Regions from separate parts of the Streptomyces durhamensis genome, predicted to be linked through region 1. Evidence: riboswitches for the same ligand, from Rfam matches in the RefSeq annotation. Region 1 holds a riboswitch; each other region holds the start of a gene.
The links. A riboswitch is a leader RNA that binds a small molecule or an ion and turns the genes downstream of it on or off. The one in region 1 is predicted to bind S-adenosylmethionine.
Positions count from the first base shown of each region.

Region 2: another riboswitch for S-adenosylmethionine. It lies ahead of IO33_RS0128915 (GNAT family N-acetyltransferase); the one in region 1 lies ahead of IO33_RS0119440 (aminotransferase class V-fold PLP-dependent enzyme).
Region 3: another riboswitch for S-adenosylmethionine. It lies ahead of thrC (threonine synthase); the one in region 1 lies ahead of IO33_RS0119440 (aminotransferase class V-fold PLP-dependent enzyme).

Region 1 covers NZ_JNXR01000012.1:384,395-390,409, forward strand. Annotated here, with positions in the region: gene IO33_RS0119420 (hypothetical protein) at 1-15, opposite strand, end outside; gene IO33_RS0119425 (rhomboid family intramembrane serine protease) at 169-912, shown strand; gene IO33_RS0119430 (Lrp/AsnC family transcriptional regulator) at 909-1,190, shown strand; gene IO33_RS47510 (outer membrane protein assembly factor BamB family protein) at 1,203-1,667, opposite strand; gene IO33_RS0119440 (aminotransferase class V-fold PLP-dependent enzyme) at 1,794-3,155, opposite strand; SAM riboswitch class IV at 3,303-3,419, opposite strand; gene trpD (anthranilate phosphoribosyltransferase) at 3,495-4,559, opposite strand; gene qcrB (cytochrome bc1 complex cytochrome b subunit) at 4,683-6,015, opposite strand, start outside.
Region 2 covers NZ_JNXR01000020.1:109,720-115,734, forward strand. Annotated here, with positions in the region: partial or broken gene IO33_RS0128900 (LLM class F420-dependent oxidoreductase) at 808-1,008, shown strand; gene IO33_RS0128905 (DUF1684 domain-containing protein) at 1,076-1,900, shown strand; SAM riboswitch class IV at 1,952-2,064, shown strand; gene IO33_RS0128915 (GNAT family N-acetyltransferase) at 2,332-2,910, shown strand; gene IO33_RS0128920 (metallophosphoesterase) at 3,114-4,334, shown strand; gene IO33_RS0128925 (lytic transglycosylase domain-containing protein) at 4,479-5,534, shown strand; gene IO33_RS0128930 (RNA polymerase sigma factor) at 5,589-6,015, shown strand, end outside.
Region 3 covers NZ_JNXR01000023.1:76,082-82,096, reverse strand. Annotated here, with positions in the region: gene IO33_RS0130655 (MFS transporter) at 1-59, shown strand, start outside; gene groL (chaperonin GroEL) at 98-1,720, opposite strand; gene IO33_RS0130645 (cold-shock protein) at 2,007-2,210, opposite strand; gene IO33_RS0130640 (MoaD/ThiS family protein) at 2,642-2,917, opposite strand; gene thrC (threonine synthase) at 2,914-4,197, opposite strand; SAM riboswitch class I at 4,215-4,357, opposite strand; gene IO33_RS0130630 (glucosyl-3-phosphoglycerate synthase) at 4,529-5,473, shown strand; gene IO33_RS0130625 (alpha,alpha-trehalose-phosphate synthase (UDP-forming)) at 5,579-6,015, shown strand, end outside.

The DNA.
Region 1 (6,015 bases):
CAGGGGAACCGTCATCGTGGCTGTCCGCTTCCTTCTCGTCTCGCTCCCGCGCCGCCGGCCGACGCGTGTGGCCGTAACCCTACGGCCTGCCGGGGACTCGCCGCCCGTCCGTCCACGGCGGCGAGGCGGTCTGTCGGCTTGCGTCCCGTTACGTCATGCTCTGTGTTCATGATCAGCGAGTGGAGCACGGCGGCCGGCAGGGCCCTCAGAGCGGTCCGGAACGCGCCGGCGCCCATGACATACGTCCTCATCGGTCTGTGCTGTCTGCTCTTCGCCCTGGGCCCGGCCTCGGGGCTCACCCCGGGGTACGGCTCCGGGGACGCGCTGCTCGCCGCGCAGCGGGCGTACTTCCGGCGCTGGGGCGTGGTGCCGGCCGAGCTGTTCGCCCGACCGGCGCGCGCCGCCCTCACTCCCGCCACGGCCCTGTTCGTGCACGGCAGCTGGGTGCATCTGCTCGGCAACATGCTCTTCCTCTTCGTCTTCGGCGTGATGACCGAGGAACGGATGGGCCGGGTGGAGTTCACCCTCTTCTACGTGGGCTGCGGCTACCTGGCCCTGCTGGGCTACGCGGCCGCCAACGACGCCTCCGAGCAGTCGCTGGTCGGCGCGTCCGGGGCGATCTCGGCGGTCCTCGGAGCGTTCCTCTACCTGTTCCCACGCGCCCGCGTGACCAGTCTTCTTCCCTTCCTGTTCTTCCTGCCGCTGCGCTTCCCGGCGTGGGTCGTGCTGCCGTTCTGGGCGGCGTTGCAGTGGGCGGCGGCGGGGCAGGCCTCCGACGGCCCCGGGGTGGCGTATCTGGCCCACCTGGTCGGCTTCGGGCTGGGCTTCGGCTACGCGTGGGTCCGCTACGGCCGTGCGGCTAGAGTGAGGTCCGCCCCAGCTCCGGCACCCGAGGGAGAGAACCAGCCGTGATCACCGCGATCGTCCTCATCAAGACCAGCGTGGACCGGATCCCCGAGATCGCGGAGCAGATCGCCGCGCTGGAGAGCGTCAGCGAGGTCTTCTCGGTCACCGGCACCTACGACCTGATCGCCATGGTCCGGGTCGGCCGGCACGAGGACCTGGCCGAGGTCATCCCCGCCCGGATCAGCAAGATCCCGGGCGTGGAGGCCACGGACACGCACGTCGCGTTCCGCACGTACTCCCAGCACGACCTGGAGGCCGCGTTCGCGATCGGCCTGGACAACTAGGACCGGCGTCGTTCAGCGGGTGATGTCCACGGCCGCGACACCGGTGCCCGAGGGGATGCAGAGGCGGCGGCCGCGGACGACGGGGGTGTGCCGGTCGTCGCCGGCGCTGTGGCCCAGGGGCGCGGTCCAGCGCTCGCGGCCGTTCAGGTCCAGGGCGAGCACCTGGTCCGACGCGCGCGCGTACACGGTCTCGCCGGCCGCCACCGTGCGTGGCGCGTCCGGGCCGCCCTCGATGTGACGGCCCCAGGCCTGCGAGCCGTCGGCCGCCCGGACGGCGTAGACGCCGGCCCGCTCGGCGCCGACGGCCAGGGAGCGGCCGGCGCCGGTCAGCACTCCTGCGGTGGCGGCGTCACGGTGCCACCGCCGTCGCCCGTCGCAGACCCGGAAACCCTCGCGCCGGGCCGCGGAGCCGGCGAACAGGGTGGTGCGCCCGCCAGGGCGAGGGCGGTCGCCTCGGCGCCCGTGGACACCTTCCACCTCGGTGATCCGTCCCGCGCGTCCAGCGCCGGCAGGGCATCGCCGTGACCGCCCGCGCAGACCACGTCCGAGCGGATGGGCGCGCGGTCGGCCGCCGGGCCCCAGGGGCGCGTGTGCGGGCGCCGGTCACACCGCCGGGACGCAGCGGCCGTCCTCCGTCCGGTACGTCCACTTCGCACCCTCGGTCACCAGCTCCCTGACCGCGCTGACGAACCGCTCGACGTGTTCGTCGGGGGTGCCCGCGCCGAAGCTGACGCGGATGGCGTTGAGGGACTTCTCGCCCGGGGCGGCCTCGGGGGCGCCGCACTCGCCCTGGGTCTGCGGGTCGCTGCCGAGGAGGGTGCGGACCAGGGGGTGGGCGCAGAAGAGGCCGTCGCGGACGCCGATGCCGTACTCGGCGGAGAGCGCCGCGGCGAAGTGGGAGCTGTTCCAGCCCTCCACGACGAAGGAGATCACGCCGACGCGCGGGGCGTCGTCGCCGAACAGGGACAGCACCCGCACCTCGGGAACCCCGGCCAGGCCCTCGCGGACCTTGGCGATCAGGTGCTGCTCGCGGGCGACCAGGGCGTCCCAGCCGGCACCGGTGAGCGCCTTGCAGGCCGACGCGATGGAGTAGGCGCCGATGACGTTCGGGGAGCCGGCCTCGTGGCGGGCGGCGCTCTCGTGCCACTCGACGTCCACGCCGCCGTCCTGACGCCGGGTCACCTTGCGGCTGGCGCCGCCGCCCGCGAGGTACGGCTCGGCCCCGCGCAGCCAGTCGGCGCGGCCGGCCAGGACGCCGGAGCCGAAGGGGGCGTACAGCTTGTGGCCCGAGAAGGCGACCCAGTCGACGTCCAGGTCGCGGATGTGCACGGGGTGGTGGGGGGCGAGCTGGGCGGCGTCGAGGACGATCCGGGCGCCGTGGGCGTGCGCGGCCGCGGCCAGTTCGCGCACCGGCCACAGTTCGCCGGTGACGTTGGAGGCGCCGGTGACGCAGACCAGGGCCGGGCCGTGGGGGGCGCGGTCGGCGAGGGCCCGCTCCAGGGTCGTGACCGCCTGCTGCGGGCTGCGCGGGGCGTCGAGGTAGGTGACGTGCGCGTCCTGCCAGGGCAGCAGGGAGGCGTGGTGCTCGGTCTCGAAGACGAAGACCTGGCAGTCGGCGGGCAGGGCGCGGGCGAGGAGGTTGAGGGAGTCCGTGGTCGAGCGGGTGAAGATCACCTGGTCGTCGGCGCGGCAGCCGAGGAATTCGGCGACCGTCCGGCGGGCGTTCTCGAACAGGTCGGTGGAGAGCTGGGAGAGGTAGCCGGCGCCGCGGTGGACGCTGCCGTAGTAGGGGGCGTAGGCGGCGACGTCGTCCCAGACGCGCTGGAGGGCGGGGGCGCTGGCCGCGTAGTCGAGGGCCGCGTAGGTGACCTCGCCGCCGGTGACGAGCGGGACCGTGACATCGCTGCCCAGAACGGGCAGAGGGGCACAAACGGACTGGTCGGCGGCAGCGGTGAAGACGGACATGGGTGAGCTCCCGTGAAGCGAAGGAAGAAGTGAGAAAAGGGGTGTGCGGAGGCGGGGCTCTGCGGCCCTATCGCATTCGCTTGCTCACGGAAGGCTCCCTCGATGACCAGGACCCCTGGCCCTGCGCTCGCTCAGAAGCGCACGAGGGGTCCGCGCTTGCCGTAGACCTCGCTGCCTACGGCCTGGTCTTCACCCGGGGCACCCCGCCACGGACGGAGGGTTGCCGGACAGTCGGCCGGGGCCGAATGACTGTCACTCATGACCTGGTACAGGAACGTACGGGAAACGATCGTCGTCCCGCAACCCGAGTCCGGATCGCGGGACGACCGCCGGTGACCGCTACGCGTTGCTGGCCGCCACCCAGCGCTCCAGCGCCCGCCTGGCCGCACCCGAGTCGATCGACTCCGCGGCCCTCGCCATGCCGGCGCGCAGCTGCTCGGCGAGCGGGGCGTCCGTGGGGTCCAGGGCGGCCAGGGCCGCAGCCGAGTTCAGCAGCACCGCGTCACGCACCGGGCCCTGCTCGCCGTCCAGCAGACGGCGGGCGACCCCCGCGTTGTGGGAGGGGTCGCCGCCGCGCAGCGCCTCCACCGGGACCAGGTCGATCCCGACGTCCCGCGGGTCGAAGGACTCCTCGGACACCTTGCCGTCCCGGACGATCCAGACCCTGGAGGTGGACGTCGTCGTCAGCTCGTCCAGGCCGTCGTCCCCGCGGAAGACCAGCGAGGAGTTGCCGCGCTCCGCGAGGACGCCCGCGACGATGGGTGCCTCGTGTGCGACGGCCACGCCGACCGCCTGGGCCCGCACCTTCGCCGGGTTGGTCAGCGGGCCGAGCAGGTTGAACACCGTCCGGATGCCCAACTGGCCCCGCGCGGCGCCCACATGGCGCAGGGCCGGGTGGAACTTCACGGCGAAGCAGAAGGTGATGCCGGCCTCCTCCGCGACCTGTGCCACCCGCCGGGGGGTCAGGTCGAGGTTGACGCCCAGTCTCTCCAGGACGTCGGACGAGCCGGACGCCGAGGACGCGGCCCGGTTGCCGTGCTTGACGACCTTCGCGCCCGTACCGGCGACCACGAGCGCGGACATCGTGGAGATGTTCACCGTCTTCGCGCCGTCGCCGCCCGTGCCGACGATGTCGACCGTGCGGCCGGGCACCTCGATCACGTTCGCGTGCTCGTACATCGTGCGGACCAGACCGGTGATCTCCTCCACGGTCTGCCCCTTGGCCCGCAGTGCCACCGCGAAGCCGGCGATCTGCGCGTCGGTCGCCTCGCCGCGCATGATCCGGTCCATCGCCCACGCGGTGTCGTCGGCGGACAGGTCCTGGCCGTTCAGCAGGCCGTTCAGCAGGACGGGCCAGGAACGGCCCGCCGCGGTGTCGCCTCCAGCGGGGGTCACAGCGCTCATAAGCCGCTCCTGGGTGTGTCGTACCAGAACAGTGTGATCCCACCCTATCCAGCCCCGGGCACGGCGAAGGGCCCCGTCCGCAACCCGGACGGGGCCCTTCAGCGTGGTGTGGCGACGCTGGGATCAGTGGTGGCCGTGGCCGCTCGTGATCTCCTTGTACTCCTCGACGGTCGGCTTCGGGATCTGGTTGTCCTCGCCGTAGTAGGCGTTGGACAGCTTCGCCCGGAGCTTCTCCGAGGCTCCGACCTTGCGCTCGACACCGTTCTCGTCGACCGTCGGGCCGATCTCGGCCGGCTCGTACTGGTGGTGAGCGGTGAGGGTGTGCAGCTGCTCCTGGCTGAGCGGCTCGTGCACCTCGATGAACTCACCGTGCGGCAGGCGCTTGATGATGCCGGTCTCCCGGCCGTGCAGCACCTTGTCGCGGTCGCGGCGCTGCAGGCCGAGGCAGATCCGCTTGGTGACGATGAACGCGATGACCGGCCCGGCGAAGAAGCCGATCCGGACGAACCAGGTGACGGCGTTGATCGACAGGTGGAAGTGGGTGGCCCACAGGTCGTTGCCACCGCCGACCAGGCCGATCATGTAGACCGTCACCCAGGCGACACCGAACGCGGTACGGGTCGGAGCGTTGCGCGGGCGGTCCAGGATGTGGTGCTCGCTCTTGTCGCCGGTGACCCAGGACTCGATGAACGGGTAGACCGCGATCGCCGCCAGGACGAGACCGAAGAGCACCAGCGGGATGAACACACCCAGGACGAGCGTGTGACCCCAGAGGTTGATCTCCCAGCCCGGCATGTAGCGGACCAGACCCTCGGCGAAGCCCATGTACCAGTCGGGCTGGGCGCCGGTGGACACCTGGTCCGGGCGGTAGGGGCCCATGGCCCAGATCGGGTTGATCTGGGCGACCGCCGCGATGGCCGCGATGACGCCGAAGACCAGGAAGAAGAAGCCTCCGGCCTTCGCCATGTACACCGGCAGCAGCGGCATGCCGACGACGTTCTTCTCGCTCTTCCCGGGACCCGCGAACTGCGTGTGCTTGTGGTAGAAGACCAGGATCAGGTGCGCCACCATCAGGCCGAGCATGATGCCCGGCAGCAGCAGGATGTGGATCGAGTAGAACCGGGCGACGAAGTCGTGGCCGGGGAACTCGCCGCCGAAGAGGAACATCGAGATGTACGTGCCGACGATCGGCATCGACAGGATCGCGCCCTCGGTGAAGCGGACACCGGTGCCGGAGAGCAGGTCGTCCGGCAGCGAGTAACCGGTGAAGCCGGTGAACATGCCGAGGACGAACAGCAGGAAGCCGAACAGCCAGTTGATCTCACGCGGCTTGCGGAACGCGCCGGTGAAGAACACGCGCATCATGTGCACGAACATGCCGGCGAGGAAGATCAGCGCGGCCCAGTGGTGGATCTGCCGGACGAGCAGACCACCGCGCACGTCGAAGGAGATGTGC
Region 2 (6,015 bases), on a different contig from region 1:
TGGCCGCAGGACCGCTACAGCCGCGTTCTCAGCGACCGCGTCGGCGTGCTGGAACAGGCTCCCGGCTCACACGAGAAGAAGAGGAGACGGGGAGCCCTCAGGAGGTGGAGACGACGATCCCGCGGGGAGGCATCGCAGTGTCAGCGGCTTTGCACCGCCGCCGCCAGGCACGCGCCATGGGCGCACACCGGCCGCCGCCGGGGGACACTTCCCGGGTCAGCGACAACAAAACGCGCTGGAGACGTGCGCCAGATCGATGTGGCGCCGCCGGGTCAGGTCCACACGCGGGTTCATGGTTCGGGAGTTCAGCAGATGTCCACCAGGCTGGTCAAGAAGTTCCCGGGCAGGTCTTGCATTGCGGACACGGAGAACGTCCCCGCCTCTTCGGGACACGCTCACGCCACCTTCCGGCAGCCAGGAACGTGAGGGCACGCCCACGAGGTCGGGCGTGATCGCCCCGCAGGCCGCCGGTCTCCTGGCCGCTGCACGAACGGCATGGCGTCTTCCGCCACACCGGCACCCTCGGCTCGGTCGCCTACCGCCCGGGCGCCCCGGGACCGGACTCCCCGGCGGCCGTGGCCCAGGCTCTGCGTGACGCGGCGGCGTTCGAGTGAGCGTCGCCGCCGCGCTGCCGGTGACCGCGCGGAGAGTCAGCGCGGAGCGAGGAGGCGTCCCGTGTTCTGCAGGACGTACCGTGCCACGTTCGTGCCGAGGGTGATCCCCGCCTCGTCGGCCGACACATGACTGACAAGAAGCTGTCACAGACGGACCGGAATGCAGGTCCGACCGACGCCCGTTCTGACTGACATGACTGTTGGAGTAGCGCTCAACGCGTCCGACGCGCCGAACCAGGTCGACGCCACCGTACAACTTGCCCAGGAAGCCTCCGAGTTCGGTGTCACGGCGGCCTGGTTCGGGCAGACCTTCGGCGCGGACTCACCCCAGCTCGCGGCGATCGTCGGGCGCGAAGTGCCCGGCCTGCAGGTCGGCACCTCCGCGATCCCCGTCGGCGAACTGGCGCGCTGAACACGCCGGTCGAACCGGCCCCCCTGCACCCCGTGACGAAGGAGAACCCATGACCACCGAGGCCACCACGACCGCCTTCCATGCCTTCACCGAGAACTGGCTGGAGTGGTACCGCGCCCAGGAGGCGCGGCTTGCCGCCCCGCACGGTTTCCTGGCGATCACCGGCCTGCACTGGCTCGACGACCGGCCCCAGCGCTTCCCGGACGCGCCCGGTACGTGGCGCACCGGCCCCGACGGGGTCGTCGTAGACCTCGACGCCGGCGAGGAACTGGTCGTCGACGGAACGCCGGTGAACGGTGGACACCGCTTCGGCGTGCTTCCCGAACGCAGCAGCGTCGACGCCGTCTGGGAAGACGCCGTCATCGAGGTCGCCAAGCGCGGCGGGCACGACATCGTGCGCCCCCGGCACCCGGATGCGCCACTGCGCACGGCTTTCACCGGCACCCCCGCCTACGCCCCCGACCCGCGCTGGGCCGTGACAGGCCGCTACATCCCCTTCGACACGCCACGACCGACCACCGTGGGCGCCGCGGTCGAGGGCCTTGAGCATGTGTACGACGCCCCGGGCAGGGTCGAGTTCGAGCTGGACGGGCGCCCGCTGTCGCTGACCACGTTCCCCGGCCAGGGTGCGGGCCGACTGATGGTGCTGTTCACCGACGCGACCTCCGGGGTCACCACCTACGCCGCCAACCGGGTCCTCGCCCTGGAGCCGCCCGCCGCCGACGGTACGGTCGTCCTGGACTTCAACCGCGCCGCGAACCTGCCGTGCGCCTACACGGACCTGGCCACCTGCCCGCTGCCCCCGGCCGAGAACCGGCTGCCGGTGGCGATCGAGGCCGGCCAGAAGATCCCCCGCGAGCGCGACGGTTCCTGAGCCGGGCTCGGCCATGGACCGACGGCAAGATCTCTCCGTACGACCAAGAGTGGCATCGAGTGTCAGCATCACGCCCTGGCTCGCTGACCGGCAACCCTCCCGCGCGGTGGGGTGCTCCAGGTGTAAGCCCGGCGGGATCACCGAAGATCCCGCAAGCGCGTGGCCCCGTGACCGGGGCCGGACAGGTGGAGGACCGATATGCGGCACGGTGGTGACCTCAGCGCCCATGTCGCCGGCACCACCGTGTTCTCCCGACTCCCGCGTCGGCGCCACATCGGCCTCAAGCGCTCGGCCAGCTGCCTCTGTCAGGCCTGATGGGGGACGCGCGGTCGCACGGATGAGCGGACACGTCTGCCGGCCCGCCGAGAAAACCCGTTGCGAGTGACCCGCATCGGATGTCTGATGGGTCGGCCACCGACCAGGGAGGGAACATGCGGGCGTCGCTGCCCACCCCCTCATTGCACACCGCCCGTCTTCGACTGCGTGCCTTCGAAGACGCGGATGCGAACGACCTCTTCGCACTGCAGAGCAGCGCCCACGTCCTGCGTTACTGGGACTCGCCACCGTGGACCGAACGCTCGCGCGCCGAGAAGTTCATCACTGCTTGCCGGCGGATGGAACAGGAGGGCACCGGGGCACGGTGGGCCGTGGATCGCGTCTCCGACGGGGCGTTCATCGGCTGGTGCACCCTGAACAGTTGGAACCCGGACTTCCGGAGCGCGTCGCTCGGCTACTGCTACGACGATGCGGCGTGGGGCCAGGGCTACGCGACCGAGACCGCGCGCGCTCTGCTGGGGTGGGCGTTCGACACGCTGGACCTGAATCGCGTGCAGGCCGAGGTCGATACGCGCAATGTGGCTTCTGCCCGCGTGCTGGAGAAGCTCGGTTTCGTGCGTGAGGGGACGTTGCGGGAGGACTGCGTCGTCAACGGCGACGTCTCCGACTCGTGGGTCTACGGACTGCTCAGGCGGGAGTGGCAGCCGTCGTCCGAGCTGATTCCCACCCACTGAGTTCCATCGCTCGGCACCCGGTATCGGCTGACCCGAGCGCTCAGATGGCGGCCGATGCCAAGGAAGGTGTCTGCAGTGGGGCGCTCCCATCCCGCGGAGAACCCTTCGCCCCCCAGGGGCCGCCCCCGTGGACGCCGGTCCGGACGGCCCGAGGGCGACCGGATACAGTGCGCGGAACGGCAGCCTGGCCAGGGAGGGGAAGCGTGACCGACACCAGCAGCACCCGGCCCGCCGAGGGTGAGACGCAAGCACCGCCGCAGAGCCGACTGCACCGCCTGATGCGCTACATCCCCCTGATCGCCCCCGTCCTGCTGTGGGCCGTGCCCTGCTGGGTTCTCCTGTACACCGGCCAGCACTGGCCGCTGCCCGTCACGCCGGCCGGCACCACCCTGTTCGCACTCGGCCTCATCGGTATGCCGCTCGCGATGGTGCGCGGCCACGGCCGGCGCCAGCAGGACCGGGCGGCGATCATCGGTGACACCCTGCTGGGCACCAGCTGGGTCCTGTTCACCTGGTCCGTTCTGCTCGGCATCCTCCTGCGGCTCGCCCTGACCGTGGCCGGCATCGGCGAGAGTCAGGACCGCGCCCGGATCGTCACCTGGGCCGTCCTCTGCATGACCGCCGTCCTGCTCGGCTGGGGGTACGCCGAGGCCCGCCGCGTGCCCCGCGTGCGCCGACTCGACGTGCAACTCCCGCGACTGGGCGCAGGGCTGGACGGCCTGCGTGTCGTCCTGATCACCGACACCCACTACGGCCCACTCGACCGAGCTCGCTGGTCGGCTCGGGTGTGCGAGACGGTGAACACCCTGGAAGCCGACCTGGTCTGCCACACGGGCGACATCGCGGACGGCACGGCCCAACGCCGCCGCGCCCAGGCCGCCCCTCTCGCAACCGTGCGGGCCACCCGGGCCCGTGTCTACGTCACCGGCAACCACGAGTACTACAGCCAGGCCCAGGGATGGGTCGACCTGATGGACGAGCTGGGCTGGGAGCCGCTGCGCAACCGCCATCTGCTACTCGAATGCGGAGGCGACACCCTGGTCGTCGCCGGCGTGGACGACGTCACCGCCGAGTCCTCCGGCCTGACAGGCCACCGCGCCCACCTCGCCGGAGCCCTGGACGGCGCCGACCCCGACCTGCCCGTCCTGCTCCTGGCACACCAGCCCAAGTTCGTCGACCGGGCGGCAGCAGCCGGCATCGACCTCCAGCTCTCCGGCCACACCCACGGCGGCCAGATCTGGCCCTTCCACCACCTCGTCCGCATCGACCAGCCCGCCCTCGCCGGCCTCAGCCACCACGGCCCCCGCACCTTCCTCTACACCAGCCGCGGCACCGGCTTCTGGGGCCCGCCGTTCCGCGTCTTCGCCCCCAGCGAGATCACCCTGCTCGTGCTCCGCTCCCCGCACCCGCCGACCTCGCCGTAGCACGAGCCACACGCGGTCACCGACAGCGGCCGGCTCGACGGCGTGCAGCACTCGAGGACCTTCTCGACACCCGGGTCTTTCCGACGGACGCGCCTCCCTCCCGCGTAGAGCAGACGACAGCAGCCCACAGGGAGGGATCGCGACGTGGCAGGGCACATGGTCAGGGGCGTCAAAGGAACGGTGATCGCGGCGGCGGCGATGGCGGCACTGACCGCGTCACAGGCACCGGGTGCGGCCCCGGTGCGGGCCGCCGTACCAGTGGAGCGGCCCGCCGGACACGGGCCGAGCGTGTCCGGCGACACCCCGTACCACACGGAGCTTCCTCCGCCGGCGCGGGCCCGGACGGGGCAGAAGGCTTCGGTGGGAGGCGCCGCGCTGCCCGCGACCGTCTTCGCCGCGTACCGGCACGCCGAGGCGGAACTCGCGCGCACCGCGCCCGGCTGCCGGCTCAGGTGGCAGCTGCTGGCCGCGATCGGCCAGGTGGAGTCGGGGCAGGCCCAGGGCGGCCGGGTGACCGCGGCCGGCACGACCGTGACGCCGATTCTGGGTCCGCGCCTGGACGGCGGCGCCTTCGCCGTCGTACGGGACTCGGACGGTGGCGCGTACGACGAAGACGTGGTGTACGACCGGGCGGTCGGGCCGATGCAGTTCATTCCGTCGACCTGGGCCGGCTGGGGCGCGGACGGGAACGGCGACGGGCGGGCCGACCCGGACAACGTGTTCGACGCGGCGCTCGCCGCCGGGCGCTATCTGTGCGCGGCCGGAAGGGACCTGTCCGAGCCCGCCGGCCTGGACGGGGCGATCCTCGGCTACAACCACTCGGTGGCGTATCTGCGCACGGTCAGGGCCTGGTACGCATACTTCCTGGAAGGTCACCGGGTGGTTCCTGACGACTCCGCCAGGACGTCGGTGCAGCCCGCGCGCCGGCCCGGGCCCTCGCGGGCGAAGTCCACACCGAAGCCGAAACCGTCACCTCGCCCGAGGGCCACACCGTCGCTGAAACCGTCCGCCCCTGCTTCGCCGACGCCGTCCCACTCCCGTCCGGCGGGCGGGAAAACGACGGAACCCGTGGTTCCCCTGCCCGACCCGTCTGTCAGCCTGCCCACCGACGGCCCGCTCCCGAGCAGCGCTCCGCTGACCAGTAACAACGGGAACTCGATGGCCTCCGCCCCCTCCACAACCGCGGCTACCGGGCGGTAATGTCGCCACCCGCCGGACGGGACGAGACCGGCGGGTGAGCGCAAAGGGGCCCTCATGGCGACGGACATGCCTGCGGAGATACGAGCCGCCGACGACCGTTGGCAGCGCATGTGGAGCCACCGCGAGCAGCTGCTCAAGGTGGCCCGGCGCAGGTCGATGAGCCGGGAGGACGCCGAGGACGCGGTGCACGAGGCGATGCTGCGCGCGGCGGAGCGGCCGGACCTGGACGACGAGCGGCTCGCCGCCTGGCTGACGACGGTGACCATGCGGCTGTGTGTGGACCGCTACCGGCAGGTCAACCGTGAGGCCGAGGTCCGCACCAGCCCGACACTGGTCGCTCCCGGACCGGTGCCGATCGAGGAGGCCGTGTGCGACCGGGCCGAGGCCAGGTGGCTGGCCAGGCGCAGCGGAGAGTTGCCCACCCGCCAGGCGGAGGCACTGCGGCTGAAGTCCGAGGACCTTGATGTGAGCCAGGTCGCCG
Region 3 (6,015 bases), on a different contig from region 1:
CCCGGACACGCCCGAGGGCGGCACTCCCCGCCACTGACAGGGAGTGCCGCCCTCGGTAAGGACGTTGATCAACCAGGGGCCGGGGCCCCGAGGTGGATCAGAAGTCCATGTCACCGCCCGGCATGCCGCCGCCGGCCGGCGCGGCGGCCTTCTCCGGCTTGTCGGCGATGACGGCCTCGGTGGTGAGGAACAGCGCGGCGATGGAGGCGGCGTTCTGCAGCGCGGAACGGGTCACCTTCGCCGGGTCGATGATGCCCTCGGCGACCAGGTCGACGTACTCGCCGGTCGCGGCGTTCAGGCCGTGGCCCGGGGTCAGGTTGCGCACCTTCTCCACCACGACACCGCCTTCGAGGCCGGCGTTGACGGCGATCTGCTTCAGCGGGGCCTCCAGGGCGATGCGCACGGCGTTGGCGCCGGTCGCCTCGTCACCCTCGAGCTCCAGCTTCTCGAAGACCTGGGAGGCCTGCAGCAGGGCCACGCCACCACCGGCGACGATGCCCTCCTCGACGGCCGCCTTCGCGTTGCGGACGGCGTCCTCGATGCGGTGCTTGCGCTCCTTGAGCTCCACCTCGGTGGCGGCACCGGCCTTGATGACCGCGACACCGCCGGCGAGCTTCGCCAGGCGCTCCTGCAGCTTCTCGCGGTCGTAGTCCGAGTCGCTGTTCTCGATCTCGGCGCGGATCTGGTTCACCCGGCCGTTGACCTGCTCGGAGGAGCCGGCACCGTCGACGATGGTGGTCTCGTCCTTGGTGATGACGACCTTGCGGGCGCGGCCCAGGAGGTCCAGGGTCGCGTTCTCCAGCTTGAGGCCGACCTCCTCGGAGATGACCTCGCCGCCCGTGAGGATGGCGATGTCACCGAGCATGGCCTTGCGGCGGTCACCGAAGCCCGGGGCCTTGACGGCGACGGACTTGAAGGTGCCGCGGATCTTGTTGACGACCAGGGTCGACAGGGCCTCGCCCTCGACGTCCTCGGCGATGATCAGCAGCGGCTTGCCCGACTGCATGACCTTCTCCAGGAGCGGGAGCAGGTCCTTGACGGAGCCGATCTTGGAGTTCGCGATGAGGATGTAGGGGTCCTCGAGCGACGCCTCCATGCGCTCCATGTCGGTCGCGAAGTAGGCGGAGATGTAGCCCTTGTCGAAGCGCATGCCCTCGGTGAGCTCAAGCTCCAGACCGAAGGTGTTGCTCTCCTCGACGGTGATGACGCCTTCCTTGCCGACCTTGTCCATGGCCTCGGCGATGAGCTCGCCGATCTGGGTGTCGGCGGCGGAGATGGACGCGGTGGAGGCGATCTGCTCCTTGGTCTCGACGTCCTTCGCCTGCTCCAGCAGGGCGGCGGAGACGGCCTCGACGGCCTTCTCGATACCGCGCTTCAGGGCCATCGGGTTGGCGCCGGCGGCGACGTTGCGCAGGCCTTCCTTGACCAGGGCCTGGGCGAGCACGGTCGCGGTGGTCGTACCGTCACCGGCGACGTCGTCCGTCTTCTTGGCGACTTCCTTGACCAGCTCGGCGCCGATCTTCTCGTACGGGTCCTCGAGCTCGATCTCCTTGGCGATGGAGACACCATCGTTGGTGATCGTGGGGGCGCCCCACTTCTTCTCGAGGACGACGTTGCGGCCCTTGGGGCCGAGCGTCACCTTCACGGCGTCCGCGAGCTGGTTCATGCCGCGCTCGAGGCCGCGCCGCGCCTCCTCGTCGAACGCGATGATCTTGGCCATGTGAAGTGGTCCCTCCAGGACTGGGGGTGATTCCTTCGGACCGCGCCCGCGCCCGCGACGGACGGCTCGCCGACCCGTGGTTCCTTGCCCCACATGGCCTGCGGGCCTCACCGACCCGGTCCTTCTTTGTCACTCTCACCTTCAGAGTGCTAACGCAATGATTAGCACTCGGCATGGTCGAGTGCAAGCGGCTCAGCCGGATCAGCCCGGGGCGAACGGGGGCAGCCCGGACACGGCGAAGGGCCCGCACCCTGTGCGAGGTGCGGGCCCTTCGTGCGAGAAACGTTCAGGCGCTGAGGCGGACCATGTCGGCCTGCGGGCCCTTCTGGCCCTGCGAGATCTCGAACTCCACCCGCTGGCCCTCTTCCAGGGTGCGGTAGCCGTCCATCTGAATGGCGCTGTAGTGGACGAAGACGTCCGCACCACCGTCGACCGCGATGAAGCCGTACCCCTTCTCCGCGTTGAACCACTTGACGGTGCCCTGAGCCATGCCTAACTCCCCTATTACTGGCCCTTGCACAGATCCGCACTTCGCGGACCCGGGTCAGACCTCACCCCCCATTGGTCGGGGGCGTGCGCCGGAACGCGTCGACCGCGGCTGAATGTATCTGTCCAACTGCCGTCTGCAACAGGTCAATCGGACGAGAATTCTGGACGGGAACGGTCCGGAATGTGGTGAGAATTCACCCGACTTCGGGGCAACTCGGGCCCCACAAACGTTACAAAAGCCGCATAAAACCCCCGCATTTTGGCTGTTTCTTGCGGGGTGCGCGGCGTGCGATCCGGGGCTTACGACCCGGAGATCGTGGTCAGGTTCCCCAACTGTACCGCGCTCAATCACGCAGAATTGCCCCCTCCGCTTCTCTTACGGAGGAGGCAATTCCATGAACAATGGGTAACCGATGTTACCCAAGGTAACGATCAACCGCCGGCGACGGCCGGAATGATGGAGACACCGGCGCCGTCCGGGGTGGCGGTGTCCAGGCCCTGCTCGAAGCGGACGTCGTCGTCGTTGACGTAGACGTTGACGAACCGGCGCAGCTTGCCCTGGTCGTCCAGGACGCGGGCGGCGATCCCCGTGTGGTTCTTCTCCAGGTCCTCGATGACCTCGGCGAGGGTCCCGCCCTCGGCGGGCACCTCGGCCTGACCGCCGGTGTAGGTGCGCAGGATGGTGGGGATGCGAACGGTCACGCTCATGCGAGGCCAGCCTCTCGGAAGGAGTCCAGGGTCGGGCGGATGGTGGCGGTCAGGCCGGTGCCGGCGACCGCGTCCAGGGTCTTCAGGCCGTCGCCGGTGTTGAGGACGACCGTGGTCTTCGTCGGGTCCAGGACGCCGTCCTTGAGCAGCTTGCGGGTGACGCCTACGGTCACCCCGCCCGCCGTCTCGGCGAAGATGCCCTCGGTGCGGGCCAGCAGCTTGATGGCGTCGACGACCTCCGCGTCCGTCACGTCCTCCACCGCACCGCCGGTGCGGCGCGCGATGTCCAGGACGTAGGGGCCGTCGGCCGGGTTGCCGATGGCGAGGGACTTGGCGATGGTGTTCGGCTTCTGCGGCCGGACGACGTCGTGGCCGGCCTTGAAGGCGGTGGACACCGGGGAGCAGCCCTCGGCCTGCGCGCCGAAGATCTTGTACGGCCGGTCCTCCACCAGGCCCAGCTTGACCAGCTCCTGCAGACCCTTGTCGATCTTCGTGAGCTGGGAGCCGGAGGCGATCGGGACGACGATCTGGTCGGGCAGCCGCCAGCCGAGCTGCTCGCAGATCTCGTAGGCGAGGGTCTTGGAGCCCTCCGCGTAGTACGGCCGCAGGTTGACGTTGACGAAGCCCCAGCCCTCGCCGGCCGGGTCGCCGATCAGCTCGGAGCAGAAACGGTTCACGTCGTCGTAGTTGCCCTCGATGCCGACGAGCTCGCCGCCGTAGACCGCGGCCATGACGACCTTGCCCTGCTCCAGGTCGTGCGGGATGAACACGCAGGAGCGGAAGCCGGCCCGGGCTGCGGCGGCGCCGACGGCACCGGCCAGGTTGCCCGTGGAGGAGCAGGAGAGGGTGGTGAAGCCGAAGGCGCGGGCGGCCTCCAGGGCCTGCGCGACGACGCGGTCCTTGAAGGAGTGCGTCGGGTTGCCGGAGTCGTCCTTCACGAACAGGCCGCCGGTGACGCCGAGTTCGCGGGCGAGGTTGTCGGCTTGGACGAGCTTGGTCCAGCCCGGGTTCAGGTTCGGCTTGCCGGCCACGTCGGCGGGGACGGGCAGCAGCGGCGCGTACCGCCAGATGTTCGCGGGGCCGGCCTCGATGCGGCGGCGCAGCTCTTCGGTGTCGTAGCCGGAGAAGTCGTAGGCGATCTCCAGCGGGCCGAAACACTCCTCGCAGGCGAACACGGGGCCGAGCGGGACGCGGTGACCGCACTCGCGACAGCTCAGGGCCGCGGCGGGGCCAAGGTCGACGGGGGAGGTGGAGGTGCTTGCAACTGTCTGCACAGCCATGGAGGCGAGGCCCTTTCTCCTCATCTTCCTCACGACGCATCTCGCCGTGAGACGGATTTGGCACCTTCCCTAGCCGGGAGCCTCGCTGGAGAACGAGTGACCGACTGGAGGGTTGCCGGGGCTTCATCGGGCCGTGTCCCTCTGCCCCTCTGGATGAGCGGTATGCAGTTGTTGAACTCGGTTGAACGCGGAACGACCCCCGACATGCGATGGTCATCGGCGTTGTTCAAGACTGTAACCGAAGGCCGGGACAGTTGAGATAGTCGTCCGAACCGCGAGATGGATCACACGGCTCACCCGTGTGGTCACGAACAGTGAGGAGTCGCAGACCGTGCTGGAAGAAGTCGAGCGCTGGCTGGCCACCCGCTCCTGGTCCGTGACCGATCGCCCTCTCCACCGGATCCTGTCCGCCAAACAGCGCACGGGCCAGACGATCAGCGTCGTGCTGCCCGCGCTCGACGAGGAGGAGACGGTCGGCGACATCGTCGCGGTCATCCGTCACGACCTCATGGAGCGGGTGCCGCTCGTCGACGAGATCGTCGTCGTCGACTCCGGCTCCACCGACCGCACCTCCGAGGTCGCCGCCGCCGCGGGTGCGCGGGTCGTTCACCGCGACGAGATCCTGCCCCGCATCCCCACCGTCCCCGGAAAGGGTGAAGTGCTGTGGCGCTCCCTGCTGGTGACCGGCGGGGACATCCTCTGTTTCATCGACGCCGACCTGCGGGAGTTCTCCGCCGACTTCGTCTCCGGGATCGTCGGCCCGCTGCTCACCGAGCCGGACGTGGACCTGGTCAAGGCGATGTACGACCGCCCGCTCGCCGGGACGGCCGGGCAGGGCGGCCGGGTCACCGAGCTGATGGCCCGGCCGCTGCTGAACATGCACTGGCCGCAGCTGGCCGGGTTCGTGCAGCCGCTCGGCGGCGAGTACGCGGCCCGGCGCTCGCTGCTGGAGCAGCTGCCGTTCCCGGTGGGGTACGGCGTGGAGCTGGGCATGCTGGTGGACGCGCTGCACCTGGCGGGGCTGGACGCGCTGGCCCAGGTCGACGTCGGGGTCCGCAAGCACCGGCACCAGGACGGGCAGGCGCTGGGCCGGATGGCGGCGGCGATCTACCGCACCGCCCAGCTCCGGCTGGCCCGGGGCCATCTGATCCGGCCGTCGCTGACCCAGTTCGAACGGGGCGAGGACGGCTTCGAACCGCGCACCTACTCGGTGGACACCGAGGAACGGCCGCCGATGCTGGAGATCGCGGAGTACGCCGAGCGCAAGGTGGCCTGAGGCCGGGTGCCGTCCGCGTCCGCGGTGGCCGGAGTTCGTATACGTCCGCGTCACGGGGCGTAGCCGTACGTTTGAGCGTTTCCGGGCCGGGCTAGGTTGAGGACCATGGCTGCCACGCAGGGTGCTGAGGTGCTGGTCGCGTCCAATCGCGGCCCGGTGTCGTACACGGTGGACGAGCACGGTTCGCTGCACGCCAGGCGGGGCGGCGGCGGGCTGGTCTCGGGGCTGTCGGCCATCGGGTCGGACGCGGACTCGGTGTGGGTGTGCGCGGCCCTCGGCGACGGCGACCGCGCGGCCGTCCGGCGTGCGCAGGGCGGGCTGCTGCCGGCCGGGGACACCGGCGGACAGCGGGTGCGGATGCTCGACATCGACGCGGCCGTGCACGCGGACGCCTACAACGGCATCGCCAACTCGGTGCTCTGGTTCGTCCACCACATGCTGTACCAGACCCCGCTGGAGCCGGTCTTCGACGCGGAGTTCCGGCGGCAGTGGGCGTCGTACGAGGCCTACAACCGGGCGTTCGCCGAGGGGCTGGCCCAGGA